3 regions of the Vibrio sp. E150_011 genome follow, and region 1 is predicted to be linked to each of the others. Evidence: predicted binding sites of a transcription regulator. Region 1 holds the regulator's gene; each other region holds the start of a gene.

Evidence for each region. The regulator MetJ, encoded in region 1, represses methionine synthesis genes. The targets are predictions, from matches to a motif close to TTAGACNTNTANANGTCTAA.
Region 2: metH (methionine synthase) is a predicted target of MetJ. The motif match lies at 3,793-3,812, and genes of this name have one in related genera.
Region 3: metK (methionine adenosyltransferase) is a predicted target of MetJ. The motif match lies at 4,423-4,442, and genes of this name have one in related genera.

What each region holds. Positions count from the first base shown of each region.
Region 1 is NZ_JBHFOL010000011.1:90,774-96,902, reverse strand. Features, by position in the region: gene priA (primosomal protein N') at 1-1,252, opposite strand, end outside; gene rpmE (50S ribosomal protein L31) at 1,595-1,810, shown strand; gene ACE1OE_RS16480 (malic enzyme-like NAD(P)-binding protein) at 2,302-3,561, shown strand; gene metJ (met regulon transcriptional regulator MetJ) at 3,745-4,065, opposite strand; gene ACE1OE_RS16470 (O-succinylhomoserine (thiol)-lyase) at 4,346-5,515, shown strand; gene ACE1OE_RS16465 (bifunctional aspartate kinase/homoserine dehydrogenase II) at 5,524-6,129, shown strand, end outside.
Region 2 is NZ_JBHFOL010000023.1:37,241-43,369, forward strand. Features, by position in the region: gene metH (methionine synthase) at 68-3,745, opposite strand; gene ACE1OE_RS22130 (cation:proton antiporter) at 4,033-5,364, shown strand; tRNA gene ACE1OE_RS22135 (tRNA-Asn) at 5,679-5,754, opposite strand; tRNA gene ACE1OE_RS22140 (tRNA-Phe) at 5,809-5,884, opposite strand; tRNA gene ACE1OE_RS22145 (tRNA-Thr) at 5,892-5,967, opposite strand; tRNA gene ACE1OE_RS22150 (tRNA-Phe) at 6,058-6,129, opposite strand, start outside.
Region 3 is NZ_JBHFOL010000003.1:16,928-23,056, reverse strand. Features, by position in the region: gene ACE1OE_RS06330 (phosphoglycerate kinase) at 1-847, opposite strand, end outside; gene epd (erythrose-4-phosphate dehydrogenase) at 1,004-2,029, opposite strand; gene tkt (transketolase) at 2,198-4,192, opposite strand; gene metK (methionine adenosyltransferase) at 4,520-5,674, shown strand; gene ACE1OE_RS06310 (DUF2189 domain-containing protein) at 6,040-6,129, shown strand, end outside.

The DNA.
Region 1 (6,129 bases):
CCGCGTCGAGGTGTCGGCGCAGTTCTGCGATGAGCGGCGCGGATAAGCCGCTGTCTAGATACTGGCCCTTAACGTCGATGACCTTATTGGTCGTTGGGACGGCAAGGCCCGCTCTCTGGCTCAGAACAAGGTGATGATACTTACCACTTAATGCGTTTTGTAACGTCTCTAAGGCCGGAGTGGCCGACCCTAAAATAATCGGGATTTTTTCTTTGTTTGCTCGCATGACGGCGACGTCGCGAGCGTGGTAGCGCAGGCTATCTTGTTGTTTATAAGAGGTGTCGTGTTCCTCATCAACAATAATAATGCCGAGATCAGCAAAGGGGGTCAGTAACGCTGATCGCGTGCCTATTACAATACCCGCCACCTTGTCTCTAGCACTTAGCCAGGCATTTAATCGCTCGGTATCATTAAGCCCTGAGTGGATGACCTCAACTGGTACGTTGAAACGCTTACGGAATCGGTTGATGGTTTGCGGCGTCAGTCCAATCTCAGGCACTAATACCAGAGCTTGTCGCCCTTGCTCCAGTACAGGCTTGATCATGTTGAGGTACACCTCAGTTTTCCCTGAGCCAGTGACCCCTTCTAATAGGTAGCAAGCAAATTCAGTCTGGCTGTTGACCGAAGCAATCGCGATGGCTTGCTCCTCGTTGAGTCTGAGATCTTTTGGGGTATTGGTGAAGTCCGCTGGCCACTGCATGTTTGGGGCCTGCTTTTCATAAGAGGATACCCAGCCTTTTTCATCGAGGGCTTTGAGAAGGGTTCCGCTGATGTCGTTGTCGAGCAGTTCTTGGTGTGAACAAGGGCCATTTTCTAAATAATGCATGGCCTTTGCTTGTTTCACCGCGCGACCAAATCCTTGCACTAACTGGTTCTTTCCCGACTCGGTGAGCTGCCATTCGACCGTGGTGGCGAACTCAGCAGGCTTGCCTTTTCGTAACGCGGCAGGCAAAGCATTGTGCAGCGTATCGCCCAGTGGGTGTTGATAGTACTGGCTACACCAGACGATTAAGTCGTACAGCGCTGGGGACCAGATCGGGCGAGTATCGAGCGCGGCTTTAATCGGCTTCAGCTGGTCAATGGGAAAATCTGATTGGTGACTAAACTGAGTCACAATACCGACTAAGGTTTGGCGTCCAAACGGCACAGAGACTCGACCGCCAACTACGGGAAACAAGTGGGCAGGTACGATGTAGTCGAACTGTTTATCTAGTGGCACTGGCAGTGCAACACGAGCAACGTTTGGGCGCATAGTAAGGTCGATATTGATAAAATAGACGCCTATTCTACCTAGCTATGTTGTGTTCGATAAACAGTTAATTAGAGAAAGTGAATCAACCCACCTAAAGGTGGTGAAAAAAGTGGCAATTTTATTTGATTCTATCTCGACTATTCATTACTATACTGCGCCTTGATGGTATGGCTTCTATTCGTCATATTTGAAGAAATCGTGTGGTTGATAGCGTTTGCTTATCACATCGCCGTCACTTCAATGATGTTGAATTTTGGAAGCGGTAACACAGGTATTTTATTAACTACGTGTGGTGTCCGGCATAGACTCGGATGGCGACACGGCCTAAATTTGAGGTTTCCCATGAAAGCTGGCATCCACCCAGAATACAAAGCTGTAACAGCAACTTGTTCTTGCGGCAATACATTTGAGTTCAACTCTACTCTAGCGAAAGATTCAATTCACCTAGACGTATGTGACAAATGTCACCCATTCTACACTGGTAAGCAACGTATCGTTGATACTGGTGGTCGTGTTGATCGCTTCAACAAGCGTTTCGGCGCTCTATCTAGCAAGTAATTATTTTACTTCCTTAGATGTAAAAAGGACGCCTCGGCGTCCTTTTTTGTTTCTGGCGTTTTATATTTTATTCAACCAGCGGCTAAAATGAGTCCCGAGCTTGAATTGTGTTGAGCAGTACCAACTAACCCATACCATCAGTGTGGAGTATGGTTGATTCCAACGCCACACGGTCGGTGGTGTGTGTATTGTGACGGTTTTTGGATCGTTATATTCTTCTCGGTGGCTATTTTTATAAACACTCGACTTACCTTTTCCTAAACTCTTGGCTTACCTATAAAGGCTTAAGCTCATTCGAATCGTGACACCATCCATTCAAAATCTTGATTAACTAGCGTAGTATATTCGCCTAAAGTTGCGACGTACGACAATAGCGTATGCGCACTTTGTGTACCCCTTATGGAGGAAATCAAACCATTCCGAAGCGGGTTATACTAAAAATAACAATAATCACTCAGTCTTTCATACTCGAATAAGCAGGATCGCATACCATGTCCGATGATCATCAAATCGACGAATTCCGCCAACAGGCCCTCGATTACCATGCCCACCCAACCCCAGGCAAAATTGAAATCGCGTTAACCAAACCCGCTGATTCAGCCAAAGATCTTGCACTCGCTTACAGCCCTGGCGTAGCCGAGCCTGTTCGAGAGATCGCGCAAAATGCTGATAATGTTTATAAATATACAGCGAAAGGCAATATGGTTGCGGTCATCTCAAATGGTACAGCAATCCTAGGACTTGGTAATCTTGGCCCACTGGCATCCAAACCCGTTATGGAAGGTAAGGCGCTACTCTTTAAGCGGTTTGCTGGTTTGGACTCCATTGATATCGAAGTCAAACACCGCACGATTGACGAGTTTGTTGATACGGTTGCGAATATTTCTGACACGTTTGGTGGTATCAACCTAGAAGACATCAAGGCTCCGGATTGTTTTGAGATTGAGCGTCGCTTGATTGAGCGTTGTGATGTTCCGGTATTCCATGATGACCAACATGGTACGGCAATTGTCACGGCGGCGGGTATGTTGAATGCGATTGAGCTGCAAGGCAAAGAATTAAGTGAAGCGACCATTGTTTGTTTGGGTGCGGGCGCTGCGGCGACGGCCTGTATGGAGCTGTTGATTAAATGTGGTGCGATGCGTGAAAAAATCTACATGTTGGATCGCAAAGGCGTCATTCATACGCGTCGTGAAGGCTTGAATGAATACAAGCAGATGTTTGCCAACAATACCGATAAACGTACCCTTGAAGATGTCATCGAAGGCGCGGATTTATTCTTAGGGGTGTCTGGTCCAGATTTACTTCCTGCTGAAGCGTTGAAGCTCATGGCAGAGAAACCAGTCGTGTTTGCGTGTTCAAATCCTGATCCAGAGATTAAGCCAGAATTGGCGCATCAGGTTCGTGATGATTTGATCATGGGGACCGGTCGCTCAGATTATCCGAATCAGGTAAATAACGTACTGTGTTTCCCGTTCATCTTCCGCGGTGCATTGGACGTACGTGCCAGTGAGATTAACGATGAAATGAAGCTTGCGGCGGTTGAGGCAATACGTCAAATTGCTAAAGAACCCGTACCTCAAGAGGTGCTTGATGCGGCGGGTGTTAAGGCGTTGTCATTTAGTAAGGATTACATTATTCCTAAACCGATGGACCCACGCTTGCTACCACGCGTTGCAAAAGCGGTTGCAGTAGCAGCAGTCGAATCGGGCGTCGCACGAATTGAAATGCCTGAGAACTACATGGCTTAGAAAGTCATGATTGAATAGAAATTTGGGGCTTTAGGGATAAAACGTGCCTGGTGCCTTGAATTTGCTTTGAAAAAACGCTGGCCTTGATGGTCAGCGTTTTTTTATTGTTTGACCCAGGACCCAGGACCCAGGACCCAGGACCCAGGACCCAGGACCCAGGACCCAGCCTCTAAATCCTACTTTTTATTCTTCATCGAACGCTTCAAACTCAATACCCATCGCCGTCATCATGGCTTTCACTTCGGTTGGGATATCATCTGGGCGGTCTTTTCTTAAGTCTTCATCGGTCGGGAGCGGCTGACCAGTATAGGCGTGCAGAAATGCTTCACACAACAATTCGCTGTTAGTTGCATGGCGTAGGTTATTGATTTGGCGACGAGTTCTCTCGTCGGTCAATACCTTTAGCACTTTTAACGGAATGGATACCGTGATCTTTTTAACCTGCTCACTTTTTTTGCCGTGCTCCGCGTAAGGGCTAATGTATTCGCCATTCCAATCTGCCATTGCACACCTTCGTCTATTGATCGTAAATTTGTTTTATAGGAAAGCCGCAATTTTAGCGGCATTTACTGCCATAAGCAAAGACATATAGACGTCTAGAAGTGTTGACGTCTCACAAAATGGACAGTAAAGTGGGGTTTCGTTGAGCGGACGGTTAATTTTTCCAAAGATGGGTGCTTTTACTTGTCCGTTCAAGCATGATTAATCACACTATTTATCACCCAACCTTCTCGAGAGGTTGTGGTTAGCCTTCACCTTGCGCGTGTTAATAAAGGATGTTTCTATGAGCAATCGGAAGCCGGCGACAATCGCGGTTCGTATGGGTATCGAATCAGATACTCAGCACCACGCTGTCGTACCACCTATTTACCTTTCTACCAATTATGGCTTTCCCGCTTTCGGCGACGTGCCAAAATATGATTATACCCGTTCTGGTAACCCCAATCGTGGATTACTTGAACAGGCCTTATTTGAATTGGAGTCCGGTAAAGGTGCTGTGGTGACCAACTGTGGAACCTCTGCATTGAACCTTTGGGCATCGGCTTTTTTAGGCCCTGATGATTTGATCATCGCGCCACACGATTGCTACGGTGGCTCTTATCGCTTATTTAATACTCGCGCACAAAAAGGTGATTTTAAGGTTCAGTTTGTTGACCAAAGTGATGACGCGGCGTTAAGTGCTGCCATCGCAAAAAAACCAAAGTTGATTTTGTTAGAAACCCCGTCTAACCCGTTGGTACGCGTTGTGGACATTGCGAATGTCTGCGAAAAAGCAAAGCAGGTTGGCGCGCTGGTGGCGGTCGATAATACCTTTTTGACACCGGTGTACCAAAAGCCTTTAGACCTCGGTGCGGACTTTGTTATTCACTCCACGACGAAGTACATCAACGGCCACTCGGACGTTATTGGTGGCGTGGTGATAACCAAAACAGAAGCGCATGCAGAAGAGCTGGCGTGGTGGGGTAACTGTATTGGCGCAACAGGCACACCGTTTGATAGCTACATGACGTTGCGTGGTATCCGTACACTCAGTGCGCGTATGCGTGTCCATGAAGAAAGCTCACAAATTATTCTCAATTATTTGAAGGGCGAATCATTGGTTAAGGTCATCTATCATCCGAGTCTACCTGAGCATCCAGGTCATGAGATTGCCAAAAAGCAACAGTCGGGCTTTGGGTCTATGCTGAGCTTTGAGTTCGCTGGTAGCTTTGAACAGTTGAAATATTTTGTTGGCAAACTGAATCTCTTCTCGTTGGCAGAGTCCTTAGGTGGGGTAGAGAGCTTGATCTGCCACCCAGCATCGATGACTCACCGCGCGATGGGCGAGGCTGCGCTGGCTGAAGCGGGCGTCTCTCAACAGCTATTGCGCTTATCGGTAGGCTTAGAAGACGCAGAAGACCTAATTGAAGATCTACAACAAGCTTTTGATAAAGCACGAACGTTTGAAGGGTAAGCACGGCAATGAGTAATACTAACGTACCAGTGACGAAGCAATTGCATAAATTTGGTGGCAGTAGCCTGGCTGACCCTGGGTGCTACCGTCGTGTGGTATCGATTCTAAAAGACTACTCTCACGCAGAAGACCTGATTGTGGTATCAGCGGCAGGCAAGACAACCAACCGACTGATTGCGTTTCTGGATGCGTTAAACAAGGATGGCCGTGTTGCTCATGAGCACCTGCAAGCGTTACGACAGTTTCAATTTGAGTTGATTGATGAATTGCTCGATGGCGAAGAAGCGGAAGCCCTTCGTTCACAGTTGAGCGACGAATTTAGTACGCTTGGTGAGCAAATAGCGCCCCTTTCTGAGGCGCAGAAAGCCGCAATCTTGGGACATGGTGAGGTTTGGTCATCTCGCTTGTTGGCAGCATTACTAAGACAAAGTGAGTTGCCTGCGGTTGCCCAAGATGCAAGAGCCTTTTTGCGTGCTGAGTTTGGTGCTCAACCCGAGGTTGAGCGTGCCCAGTCTTACGCCTTGATTAAAAGTGCCTTGGCGCAACATGCGCACCACCGTGTGGTGATTACGGGTTTCATGGCGCAGAACAGTACCGGTGATACCGTGTTGCTT
Region 2 (6,129 bases), on a different contig from region 1:
GGCACCTATCATCGGTGCCGTTTTTTATTGTTGTCATTTCTTAACTTACCAAAATGATAAGCTTCAACTAGTTAATATTTGGCCCTAACCACTTCTCGGCTTCGAGTCGATCCCAACCTTTTCGGTCAGCATAACTGAGTAGCTGATCTTCTTGAATTTGAGCAACCGCAAAATAACGGGAGTCAGGGTGAGAGAAATACCATCCTGATACTGATGCCCCAGGCCACATAGCATAACTCGTGGTTAGAGACATATTTATCGCTTCTTCGACATTCAGTAAATCCCAAAGCGGTCCTTTCTCTGTATGTTCAGGACAAGCAGGGTAGCCCGGTGCTGGTCGAATACCTTGATACTTTTCACGAATAAGGTCTTCATTGTCTAAGGCCTCATCTGGCGAATAACCCCAAATATCTTTTCGAACACGAACATGTAGATATTCAGCAAAGGCTTCCGCTAATCGATCGGCCACCGCTTGAATCATAATGGCGTTGTAATCATCACCGTTCGCTTTGTATTCATCCGCGAGTTCGCGTTCACCAATTCCACCCGTAACCGCAAATGCCCCGATCCAGTCCTGTTTGCCGCTGCTTTTCGGGGCAATATAGTCCGAAATGCAGTAGTTGTAACCCTTAGGCTTTTTGGTTTGCTGTCTAAGGTTACATAGCAACTGCTTCACCTCAGTACGAGACTCATCGGTATACACTTCAATATCATCGTCCACACTAGCCGCAGGAAACAAACCACAGATCCCTTTCGCTTTGAGTAACCCTTCTTTTTCAACGCGATCGAGCAGGTCATTGGCATCTTTAAATAACCGTTTCGCCTCCTCGCCGACTTCTTCGTGCTCAAATATTTTCGGGTACTTACCCATCAATGTCCAAGTCATAAAGAATGGCGTCCAGTCGATATATTCACGCAACGTTGCGACATCGAAGTCATCGAAGATATGAATACCAGGCTTCAGCGGTGCCGGCGGTGTATAGGCATCCCAGTCAATCGCTACTTTGTTTTCTCTTGCTTGTTCAAGAGTCACTGGCTGAGTACGTGGTTTTTTACGGCCGTGCTGATCTCGCACACGCTCATAATCAATATCAAGCTTGTTTACAAAATCAGACTTGAGCTCATCAGACAACAGTGACGTACAAACGCCCACGGCTCTTGAGGCGTTGTTTACATAAACAACCGGTTGGCTGTAGTTCTGCTCAATTTTTACGGCAGTATGAGCCTTTGATGTCGTCGCTCCACCAATCAGCAATGGCAAATCAAAGCCTTGTCGCTCCATTTCTTTGGCAACATGCACCATTTCATCCAGTGAAGGGGTGATCAGGCCTGACAGACCGATAATATCCACATTCTCTTCTTTCGCGACCTTGAGGATTTGTTCACAGGACACCATGACGCCAAGGTCTATAATCTCGTAGTTATTACATTGCAGCACAACGCCTACAATGTTTTTACCGATATCGTGTACATCACCCTTAACAGTGGCAAGCAAGATCTTACCGTTGTTGGAGCCTACCTCTTTCAATGCATCGATAAACGGCTCTAAATGGGCCACCGCTTGTTTCATGACTCGCGCAGATTTCACTACCTGCGGCAAGAACATCTTACCTTCACCAAATAGATCGCCCACCACGTTCATGCCATCCATCAAAGGACCTTCAATGACGTGGAGTGGTTTTTCAGCGTTCAATCGAGCTTCTTCGGTATCAGCAACAATAAATTCAGTAATACCCTTAACGAGCGCGTGCTCCAAGCGTTTTTCAACCGGCCATGTTCGCCATTCTAATGCGCTGGCGTCTTCTTCTTTACCCACACCTTTGTTGGCATACTCTGTCGCAATGTCTAACAGACGCTCTGTACCATCATCTCGGCGGTTTAAGACTACATCTTCAACCGCTTCACGCAGCTTATCTGGTACGTTGTCATAAATCTCCAGTTGCCCAGCATTAACAATGCCCATGTCCATACCGTTTTTAAAACAGTGATACAAGAACACAGCATGAATGGCTTCACGTACGTAGTTATTACCACGGAACGAGAATGACACGTTAGAAACACCACCAGAGATCATGGCATATGGTAAGTCACGTTTTATATCAGCGACGGCTTCAATAAAGTCTACCGCGTAGTTATTATGCTCATCAATACCGGTGGCGACGGCAAAGATATTCGGGTCAAAAATAATATCTTCTGGTGGGAAGCCTACTTCATCCACCAGCACGCGGTAAGCCTGCGTACAGATTTCAATTTTTCGTTCACGCGTGTCAGCTTGCCCAACCTCATCAAACGCCATAACGATAACCGCAGCACCATAGCGGCGGATTAATTTGGCTTGTGCGACAAACTTTTCTTTGCCTTCTTTTAACGAGATCGAGTTGACGATGCCTTTACCTTGAATGCACTTCAAGCCTGCTTCGATCACCTCCCATTTGGAGGAATCGACCATAATGGGCACTTTTGATATTTCAGGCTCAGAAGCACAAAGATTCAGGAATCGCACCATACAAGCTTCAGCATCGAGCATGCCTTCGTCCATGTTGATGTCGATGATTTGCGCACCATTCTCAACCTGCTGACGAGCCACTTCTAGTGCTTCATCATAAAGCTCTTCTTTAATGAGACGTTTAAAGCGCGCTGAGCCTGTCACGTTGGTGCGCTCACCGACGTTGATAAACAAGCTCTCTTTATCAATAGTAAGAGGCTCAAGCCCTGAAAGTCGACAGGCCACAGGAAGTTCAGGCAATGGACGAGGGGACACACCTTCAACAGCCTGTGCCATTTGACGAATGTGCTCTGGTGTCGTACCACAACAACCGCCAACAAGGTTTAGGAAACCACTTTGTGCCCATTCACCAATATGTTCAGCCATATCTTCTGGCGACAAGTCGTATTCGCCAAATGCATTCGGCAAGCCTGCATTCGGGTGGGCTGAAACGTAGGTCTCTGATATACGCGACAGCTCTCCAACGTATTGCCTTAATTCATCTGGCCCTAACGCACAGTTAAGACCAAACGCAATCGGCTTCACGTGACGCATTGCGTTATAAAAAGCTTCGGTTGTTTGGCCTGATAAGGTACGGCCAGAGGCATCGGTAATGGTGCCCGAGATCATAACGGGCAAGTCCACGCCCATCTCTTCAAAAACAGATTCAACGGCAAACGAACATGCTTTCGCATTGAGAGTATCAAAAATGGTCTCGATCAAAATAAGATCGGATCCACCCTTAATCAATGCTCTTGTTGACTCAGAGTAAGCAATCACAAGCTCATCAAAAGAAACATTACGGTAACCGGGATCATTCACATCGGGAGATAAGGAACAAGTACGGTTGGTTGGCCCCAGTACACCTGCTACAAACCGAGGTTTATCTGGCGTTTTTGCTGTCCATTCATCGGCGACTTCACGCGCAAGCTTCGCCGCTTCAAAATTGATTTCATCGCTCAACGATTCCATGTCGTAGTCGGCCATCGCAATTGTGGTGGCATTAAACGTATTGGTCTCGAGGATATCCGCACCGGCTTCTAGGTAAGCGCTATGGATCTCTTTGATAAGAGAGGGCTGGGATAAAACTAACAGATCATTGTTGCCCTTCAGATCTGATGCCCAATCAGCAAAGCGCTCACCTCGATAATCGGCCTCTTCCAATTTATAGCCTTGAATCATCGTCCCCATCCCACCATCAATAAGTAGGATTCGTTTTTTCAATTGATTCTCAATCAGTTGTCTAATGCTGCTTACCACAATACTGCCTCGTTCCTTGCTGATGCTGCCATCCTATCATAGTAGTTTTAGAAATCTAGACGTCTAAAACTACTTTTTGACTGCTTTATTTACCACCAAACTAACCAAGTCCGATCGCGGTAGCAACTATTTCGTTACTTCATTTATACGCAGCTGAACAAAAACAAAAGACGGACAATAGAAAGTCGTTCTATAACTAAAGAACATGTTTTTATAATTAGTGATTGATCTTCACTCACGACAAGAACAGAATCCCATTCACAATTTATTACAATTAAGGAACCTCAATGTCCGTTTATCAGACTCTTTGTTTTTTGTCTGCCGCTGCCATGTTGATTGCGTTCATCAATAGTAAAATAGGCAAGATGCAAACCACCATTGCGATAACCGCAGGATCCATGATCCTTTCTTTGCTCATTCTCATCGGCGGTCAAAACGGCTGGTTTGATTTGTCAGAGGCAGCGTCAGATATGGTCAGTAGCATCGACTTTGAGGACTTTTTGTTGAAGGGGATCTTAGGATTCTTGCTGTTCGCAGGCGGACTCGGTATCAAACTGCCTCACCTTAAAGATCAAAAATGGGAAATTACCGTACTGGCGCTTGGGGCCACATTATTTTCGACATTTTTTATCGGCGCCGTACTGTACGGTTTTTGCAATCTTATCGGTATACAGTTTGATTTAATCTATTGCTTACTGTTTGGTGCACTGATTTCACCGACCGATCCCATCGCTGTTTTGGCCATTGTAAAAAAGCTGGACGCACCAGAGCGAATTTCAACTCAAGTAGAAGGCGAATCACTCTTTAATGACGGTTTTGGCCTTGTTATTTTTGTCACGCTATACACCATTGCTTTTGGGTCAGAAGCGCCCAGCGTATCCAGCGTCACCATGTTGTTTCTTCAAGAGGCTATTGGAGGGATCCTCTACGGTTTTGTGTTGGGTTTAATATTCCATTACTTAATTAGCGCCACTGATGACCACTCAATGGAGCTACTCCTCACGATCGGTATTCCAACGGCAGGCTATGCCTTTGCTGACGTTTTACACGTTTCTGGACCGCTTTCAATGGTGGTATCGGGCATCATGATCGGGAACTGGACACGATATATTGGCTTTTCCAAAGAATCAGAAAAGCACCTCGACCACTTCTGGGAGCTGGTTGATGAGTTTCTAAACGGTGTACTATTCCTATTAATCGGGATGTCGATGCTGTTGTTCCAATTCCATCAAGAAGATTGGATATTGATGGCATTTTCCATACCACTCGTCTTAGGCTCTCGCTACCTCAGCGTGGCGCTCTCCTACGTCGGCTTTAAGCGCTTTCGTCGTTATAATCCATGGTCGGTGAGGATATTAACTTGGGGAGGCTTACGAGGCGGCTTAGCGCTTGCTATGGCACTGTCTATCCCTGCTGGTGTGTGGGTTATTGAAGACAAACTTATCGACGTCAAAGAAATCATCCTCGTGATGACCTATTCCGTTGTGGTTTTCTCAATCCTTATCCAAGGCTCAAGCATTACCCCAATGATTGAGAAAGCTAAGCGAGCGGAAAGAGAAATGCGTAATGAGGACCTAGCTGAAACTGAAGCCGCGACCTCTTCAGACTCAACGAAGTAACGTATTGTCAGTCAAAAAATAGAGTAATCCAAAAGCTGATAATTCGCTTTTTATGCTTAAAGGCGTCATCCACACTGAGTGAGGATGGCGCCTTTGTATTTTCAGTAATAACTACCTGTAGCGAATGACAAGGCTGTTCCGCACAATCGGTGAGTTGTACAAAGGCAATAGCCAATTAAGCACGCAGCATGCGCTGCAAACGATAAAGGAATACAAATGAGAGAGGAACAAAGGGTGATAGCCTAATGGAGATGATATGTGCAAAGCTGAAATGCAAAAAAGGCCTCATCTTTCGATGAGGCCTTTTTCTAATGTGGCTCCCCTTGCAAGACTTGAACTTGCGACATACGGATTAACAGTCCGCCGTTCTACCAACTGAACTAAAGGGGAATTATCTGTGTCAACATCAGGTCCTAAGACCATTATTTGTTAAGCACCAAATAATGGTGCCTCGAGGCGGAATCGAACCACCGACACGAGGATTTTCAATCCTCTGCTCTACCGACTGAGCTATCGAGGCAAAAGAATGGTGCCGACTACCGGAGTCGAACTGGTGACCTACTGATTACAAGTCAGTTGCTCTACCTACTGAGCTAAGTCGGCACACTAAATTCTCTATGCTTCTGTTCGTGTTTCTAATCTTTTTTAAAAAATATCTTTCTAAAAAACTATCGACACCAACAAATCAAATTGTGGTGCCCGGAGGCGGAATCGAACCACCGACACGAGGATTTTCAATCCTCTGCTCTACCGACTGAGCTATCC
Region 3 (6,129 bases), on a different contig from region 1:
TCATATCGTCGTCTTGAACTTCAGAAACGTGCTTGATTTCTGCTTCTGCATTTTCATCAAATGCTTTTGCACATGCAACGTCAGTCGCCACTGGAATCGCACATTCTTTCATAAGTTTCTTCGCTGTCTCAACAAGGTCAGCTTCATATAGAGACTTACCTACGTTGTGACCTTCAGCCGCGATGAATGTGTTAGCGATACCGCCACCCACAACCAATTGGTCAGCAATCTTAGCAAGCGACTCAAGAACGGTTAGCTTAGTCGATACTTTAGAACCACCAACGATCGCAACAAGTGGACGAGCAGGGTTGTCCATTGCTTTGCCTAGTGCTTCAAGCTCAGCAGCAAGAAGAGGACCAGCACAAGCGATTGGCGCGTAAGTACCTACACCGTGAGTTGACGCTTGAGCACGGTGAGCCGTACCAAATGCATCCATAACGAAGATGTCACAAAGTGCTGCATACTGCTTAGAAAGTGCTTCTTCGTTTTTCTTCTCGCCCTTATTAAAGCGAACGTTTTCAAGAACCACCAACTCACCTGCGTTTAGCTCTAGGCCATTCACGTAGTCTTTTGCTAGCTTAACGTCACAGTCAAGTGCGTCGTTTAGGTAGTTTACAACAGGTAGTAGAGAGAACTCTTCTGCGTACTCGCCTTCAGTAGGACGACCTAGGTGAGAAGTCACCATAACTTTAGCACCTGCTTCTAGGCAAAGCTTGATGGTAGGTAGCGATGCAAGAATACGAGCATCTGAAGTTACTTTACCGTCTTTTACAGGAACGTTCAGATCAGCACGGATAAATACGCGTTTACCTGCTAGATCCAGGTCAGTCATCTTGATTACAGACATGTTTAGTCCTCTCAACTAAAAATAAATAATGTTTTTGAAAACTCGGCATCTTGCCAAGTTTATGAATTCATCAACTGCTTACTTATATTGAGCTAATCAATATTAATTTCAACCCTCAAAATTAATATTTTACCCAAGCTCAAGTAGCATCTTAAACTATTGCGACGCTTTCATGGCTAATGCCGTATCAAGCATCCGATTGGCGAAGCCCCATTCGTTATCACACCAGACCAACATTTTGACCAGACGCCCATCACTGACTCGCGTTTGCGTTCCATCAACAATGGCACTGTGTGGGTCATGATTAAAGTCGATTGAGACTAGCGGAGCTTCAGTATAGTCAACAATGCCGTCTAATGTACACCGAGAAGCGTTAATAATGACTTGATTTACGTCATTAACTTTCACATTCGTATTTATAGTTACACTTAGATCCATAGCGGTAACATTAACTGTTGGTACTCGGACAGAAATCGCTTCAAATTTGTTAGAAAATTTCGGAAATATTCTCTCAATACCCTTATGAAGCTTTGTATCAACAGGAATGATCGACTGGCTGGCTGCTCTAGTTCGGCGTAAATCAGTATGATAGGCATCGATGACAGGTTGATCATTCATCGAAGAGTGGATCGTGGTAATCGTGCCTGAATCAATGCCAAACGCATCATCAAGTACTTGTATTATAGGGACAATACAGTTCGTAGTGCACGAACCACTGGAAACAATCGTGTGCTCTTGTTTAAGAGAATCATGATTGACACCATAGATAATCGTATTATCTATGTCATTCGCGCCAGGATGTGAAAACAAAACCTTGTTCGCACCTGCCGCGATATGCTCTAGGCCGTCTGCACGACTCCCGAACACACCCGTACAATCAAGTACAATATCAACCTCTAGATTTCGCCAAGGAAGTAGGTTGATTTCCGCTAAATGCAAGATACGAATACTATCAAACTGACCATCTTGGTGGTTCACATAAAGGTGTTCTTGGTCATGAGTGATCTTTTTACCAAAACGACCATGACTCGTATCATATTGAAGCAGGTGCGCCATTGCTTCAGGTTGCGCCAATTCATTGACTGCGACGACTTTAATTTTATCGTTTTTGCCGCTTTCATAAATCGCTCGAAGTACATTTCGTCCTATACGCCCAAAGCCATTAATCGCTACCTTTAGCATCGTACAACACCTTTTTGTTCACATAATTAAGGCAAGCATATTAACTGATCAACATCAGTTTCGCATCCCGACTTAATCACACATACACAAGAATAATATCCAAGCATAAAAAAACCGAGCCACTAGGGCTCGGTTACTACAACAAAATGAAATAACTCAGCCTATCGCTTAAGCGAGTAATTCTTTTGCTGTGTTCACAACGTTTTCTGTTGTAAAGCCAAACATCTTGAATAGCTCACCTGCTGGTGCAGACTCACCAAATGTCGTCATACCGATGATCTTGCCACCAAAGCCAACATATTTGTACCAGAAGTCAGCAATACCGGCTTCAACAGCAATACGAGCGGTCACGTCAGATGGCAATACTGATTCACGGTACTGCGCATCTTGCTTATCAAACGCATCCGTTGCTGGCATAGAAACCACACGTACCGCTTTGCCTTCAGCAGTCAGTTGCGCAGCAGCTTCAACTGCTAGTTCAACTTCAGAGCCAGTAGCGATGATAATTAATTCAGGCTTACCTGCACAATCTTTCAGGATGTAACCACCCTTGGCGATGTTTGCTACTTGCTCTGCGTTACGCTCCTGCTGTGCTAGGTTCTGACGAGAGAAGATAAGCGATGTTGGACCATCTTTACGTTCAATAGCCAGTTTCCAAGCCACTGCCGATTCCACTTGGTCACATGGACGCCATGTGCTCATGTTTGGTGTTAGGCGTAGCGAAGCAATTTGCTCAACCGGTTGGTGAGTTGGGCCGTCTTCGCCTAGACCGATAGAGTCGTGCGTGTAAACCTGGATGTTCTGAACTTTCATCAGAGCTGCCATACGCATCGCGTTACGAGCGTATTCCATGAACATTAGGAATGTTGCACCGTATGGTACGAAACCACCGTGCAAAGCGATACCGTTCATGATCGCAGTCATACCAAACTCACGAACACCGTAATGAATGTAGTTACCAGAGAAGTCTTCAGCTGTTAGCGACTTAGAACCAGACCACATTGTCAGGTTAGAAGGTGCAAGGTCAGCAGAGCCACCCATAAATTCTGGTAGCATTTGACCAAATGCTTCTAGCGCATTTTGTGACGCTTTACGTGATGCGATGTTTGCAGGGTTAGCTTGAAGATCAGCAATGATTGCCGATGCTTTTTCTTCCCACTCAGCTGGCAGTTCGCCATTTGTACGACGAGTAAACTCAGCCGCAAGTTCTGGGTAAGCAGCTGCGTAAGCGTCAAACTTAGCATTCCACGCCGCTTCTTTTGCTGCGCCCGCTTCTTTTGCATTCCATTGTGCCGAGATATCAGCTGGAATTTCAAAAGGACCGTGCTCCCAACCCAGCGCTGCTTTAGTTGCTGCGATTTCATCAGCGCCTAGTGGTGCACCGTGGCAGTCGTGCGTGCCGGCTTTGTTTGGTGAACCAAAACCAATAACAGTTTTAGTACAAATAAGTGTTGGGCGAGGATCCGCTTTTGCCGCGATGATTGCCGCGTTAATCGCATCAGAGTCATGACCATCAACGGCAGGGATAACATGCCAGCCGTAGGCTTCAAAACGCTTAGGCGTGTCGTCAGAGAACCAACCTTCCACCTCACCATCGATAGAAATACCGTTGTCATCCCAGAAAGCAACCAGCTTACCAAGACCAAGAGTACCAGCCAAAGAGCAGGCTTCGTGAGAGATGCCTTCCATCAGACAGCCATCGCCCATGAACGCGTAAGTAAAGTGATCAACGATGTCATGACCTTCTTTATTAAATTGCGCAGCCAGTGATTTCTCTGCCATTGCCATGCCGACTGCATTCGTGATGCCTTGACCTAAAGGGCCTGTTGTCGTTTCAATGCCTGGAGCGTAGCCGTATTCTGGGTGACCTGGTGTTTTAGAGTGCAATTGACGGAAGTTTTTAAGATCGTCAATAGATAATTCATAACCACTTAGATGAAGCAGAGAATAAATCAGCATTGAGCCGTGGCCGTTTGACAAAATAAAACGGTCGCGATCAGCCCATTCCGGGTTTTGAGGATTGTGATTTAGGTGAGAGCGCCAAAGTACTTCGGCGATATCAGCCATACCCATAGGGGCACCTGGGTGACCAGAGTTGGCTTGTTGAACACCATCCATGCTAAGCGCGCGGATTGCATTAGCTAATTCTTTACGAGACGACATGTCTGCTCCTGAGTGCATTAAGCGAATTTCAAGTTGATTCCTTGCTGAACAATAATCAGCGGCAAGCATTGTCGCAAAGCCCCCTAACCTCTGCAAACTTTTTACCGATATTTTGAGTACTTTTGCTGTGTTTTTTTGCACGTTACACCCCTATCTGCCTTAAAATACGCAAACGTTTGGCTATAACTTAAAAGTAAAAATCGCTTGATTCTCACACATCGATGATTAAAATAGACGTCTAGATGTAGATACACCTACAAAATATCATTGAATTTTTTATAGGCCAGCACAATATCGCTGGCTTTATTAACTGTAATTGGAGCTCTCATGGCTAAGCACCTGTTCACTTCTGAATCCGTATCAGAAGGACATCCTGATAAAATTGCTGACCAAATTTCTGATGCTGTACTTGACGCAATTTTAGAGCAAGACCCGAAAGCGCGTGTTGCTTGTGAAACTTACGTAAAGACTGGCATGGTAATGGTTGGTGGTGAAGTCACGACCTCAGCGTGGGTAGACATCGAAGAGATTACTCGTGAAACCGTTCGCGAAATCGGCTACGTTCACTCAGATATGGGCTTTGATGCGGATTCTTGTGCCGTACTGAACACGATTGGTAAACAATCTCCAGACATCAACCAAGGTGTTGATAAAGCTGATCCAAAAGAACAAGGCGCTGGTGACCAAGGCATCATGTTTGGTTACGCAACTAACGAAACGCCAATCCTAATGCCGGCTCCTATTACTTACTCTCACTTACTTGTTAAAAAGCAAGCTGAAGTTCGTAAGAGCGGTAAGCTTGACTTCCTTCGTCCAGATGCGAAATCTCAAGTTACCTTCCAATACGACCAAGGTAAGATTGTTGGTATCGATGCGGTTGTACTTTCAACACAGCACTGCGATTCAGTCACAACACCTGATCTTCGTGAAGCGGTAATGGAAGAGATCATCAAGCCAGTTCTTCCAGCAGAGTGGATTAACAAAGACACCAACTTCTTCATCAACCCAACCGGTCGTTTTGTTATCGGCGGCCCTATGGGTGACTGTGGTCTTACGGGTCGTAAGATCATCGTTGATACGTACGGCGGCGCAGCTCGTCACGGTGGTGGTGCATTCTCTGGTAAAGATCCATCGAAAGTTGACCGCAGTGCCGCATACGCAGCACGTTACGTAGCGAAAAACATTGTTGCTGCTGGCATGGCAGATCGTTGTGAGATTCAACTGTCTTACGCCATTGGTGTTGCTGATCCTACGTCAATCATGGTGGAAACGTTTGGTACTGAGAAAGTCGCTCACGACATCATCATTGAAGCAGTTCGTCAGAACTTCGATCTACGTCCATATGGTCTTCAAGAGATGCTGAACCTGCTTCAACCTATCTACAAGCAAACCGCAGCTTATGGTCACTTCGGTCGTGAAGAATTCCCTTGGGAAGCGACTGACAAAGCAGCAATGCTGCGTGATTTCGCTGGCATCAAATAGCGATTAATTCCACGCTATAACTAAGCTCAAAGACTAAAAAGCCCTTATCATTTGATAAGGGCTTTTTTACTTCAGCGTAAAATATATTAACTTCAACTATTTCAACCGCTTTGTTGCAAATTTGTTAACTTAACACTTGTAACACGTCTTTTCTATCCAGCAAAAAATTGTGTTTTCTTCCGTCTCGGTCAATAGTTAACCATAAGAGGACCGATGCAGAATGAGAATAACGCGAACTCATCATCACGCATCCCGACTCCATTATGGGAACACGTTGCGCCAAATCGTGAGCGATAAAGCTCACAACAATCGTTCATTTCCCGACATCAGAGACGAAGGCCAGATTGTCAAATCAGGGAGGACATATGCCTCGAACCGCTCAGACTGAAGACTTCCAAAAGAAAGACGAAGTCAAAGATCAAGATTACGCTAAAACCATACCTTGTAACCAAGTG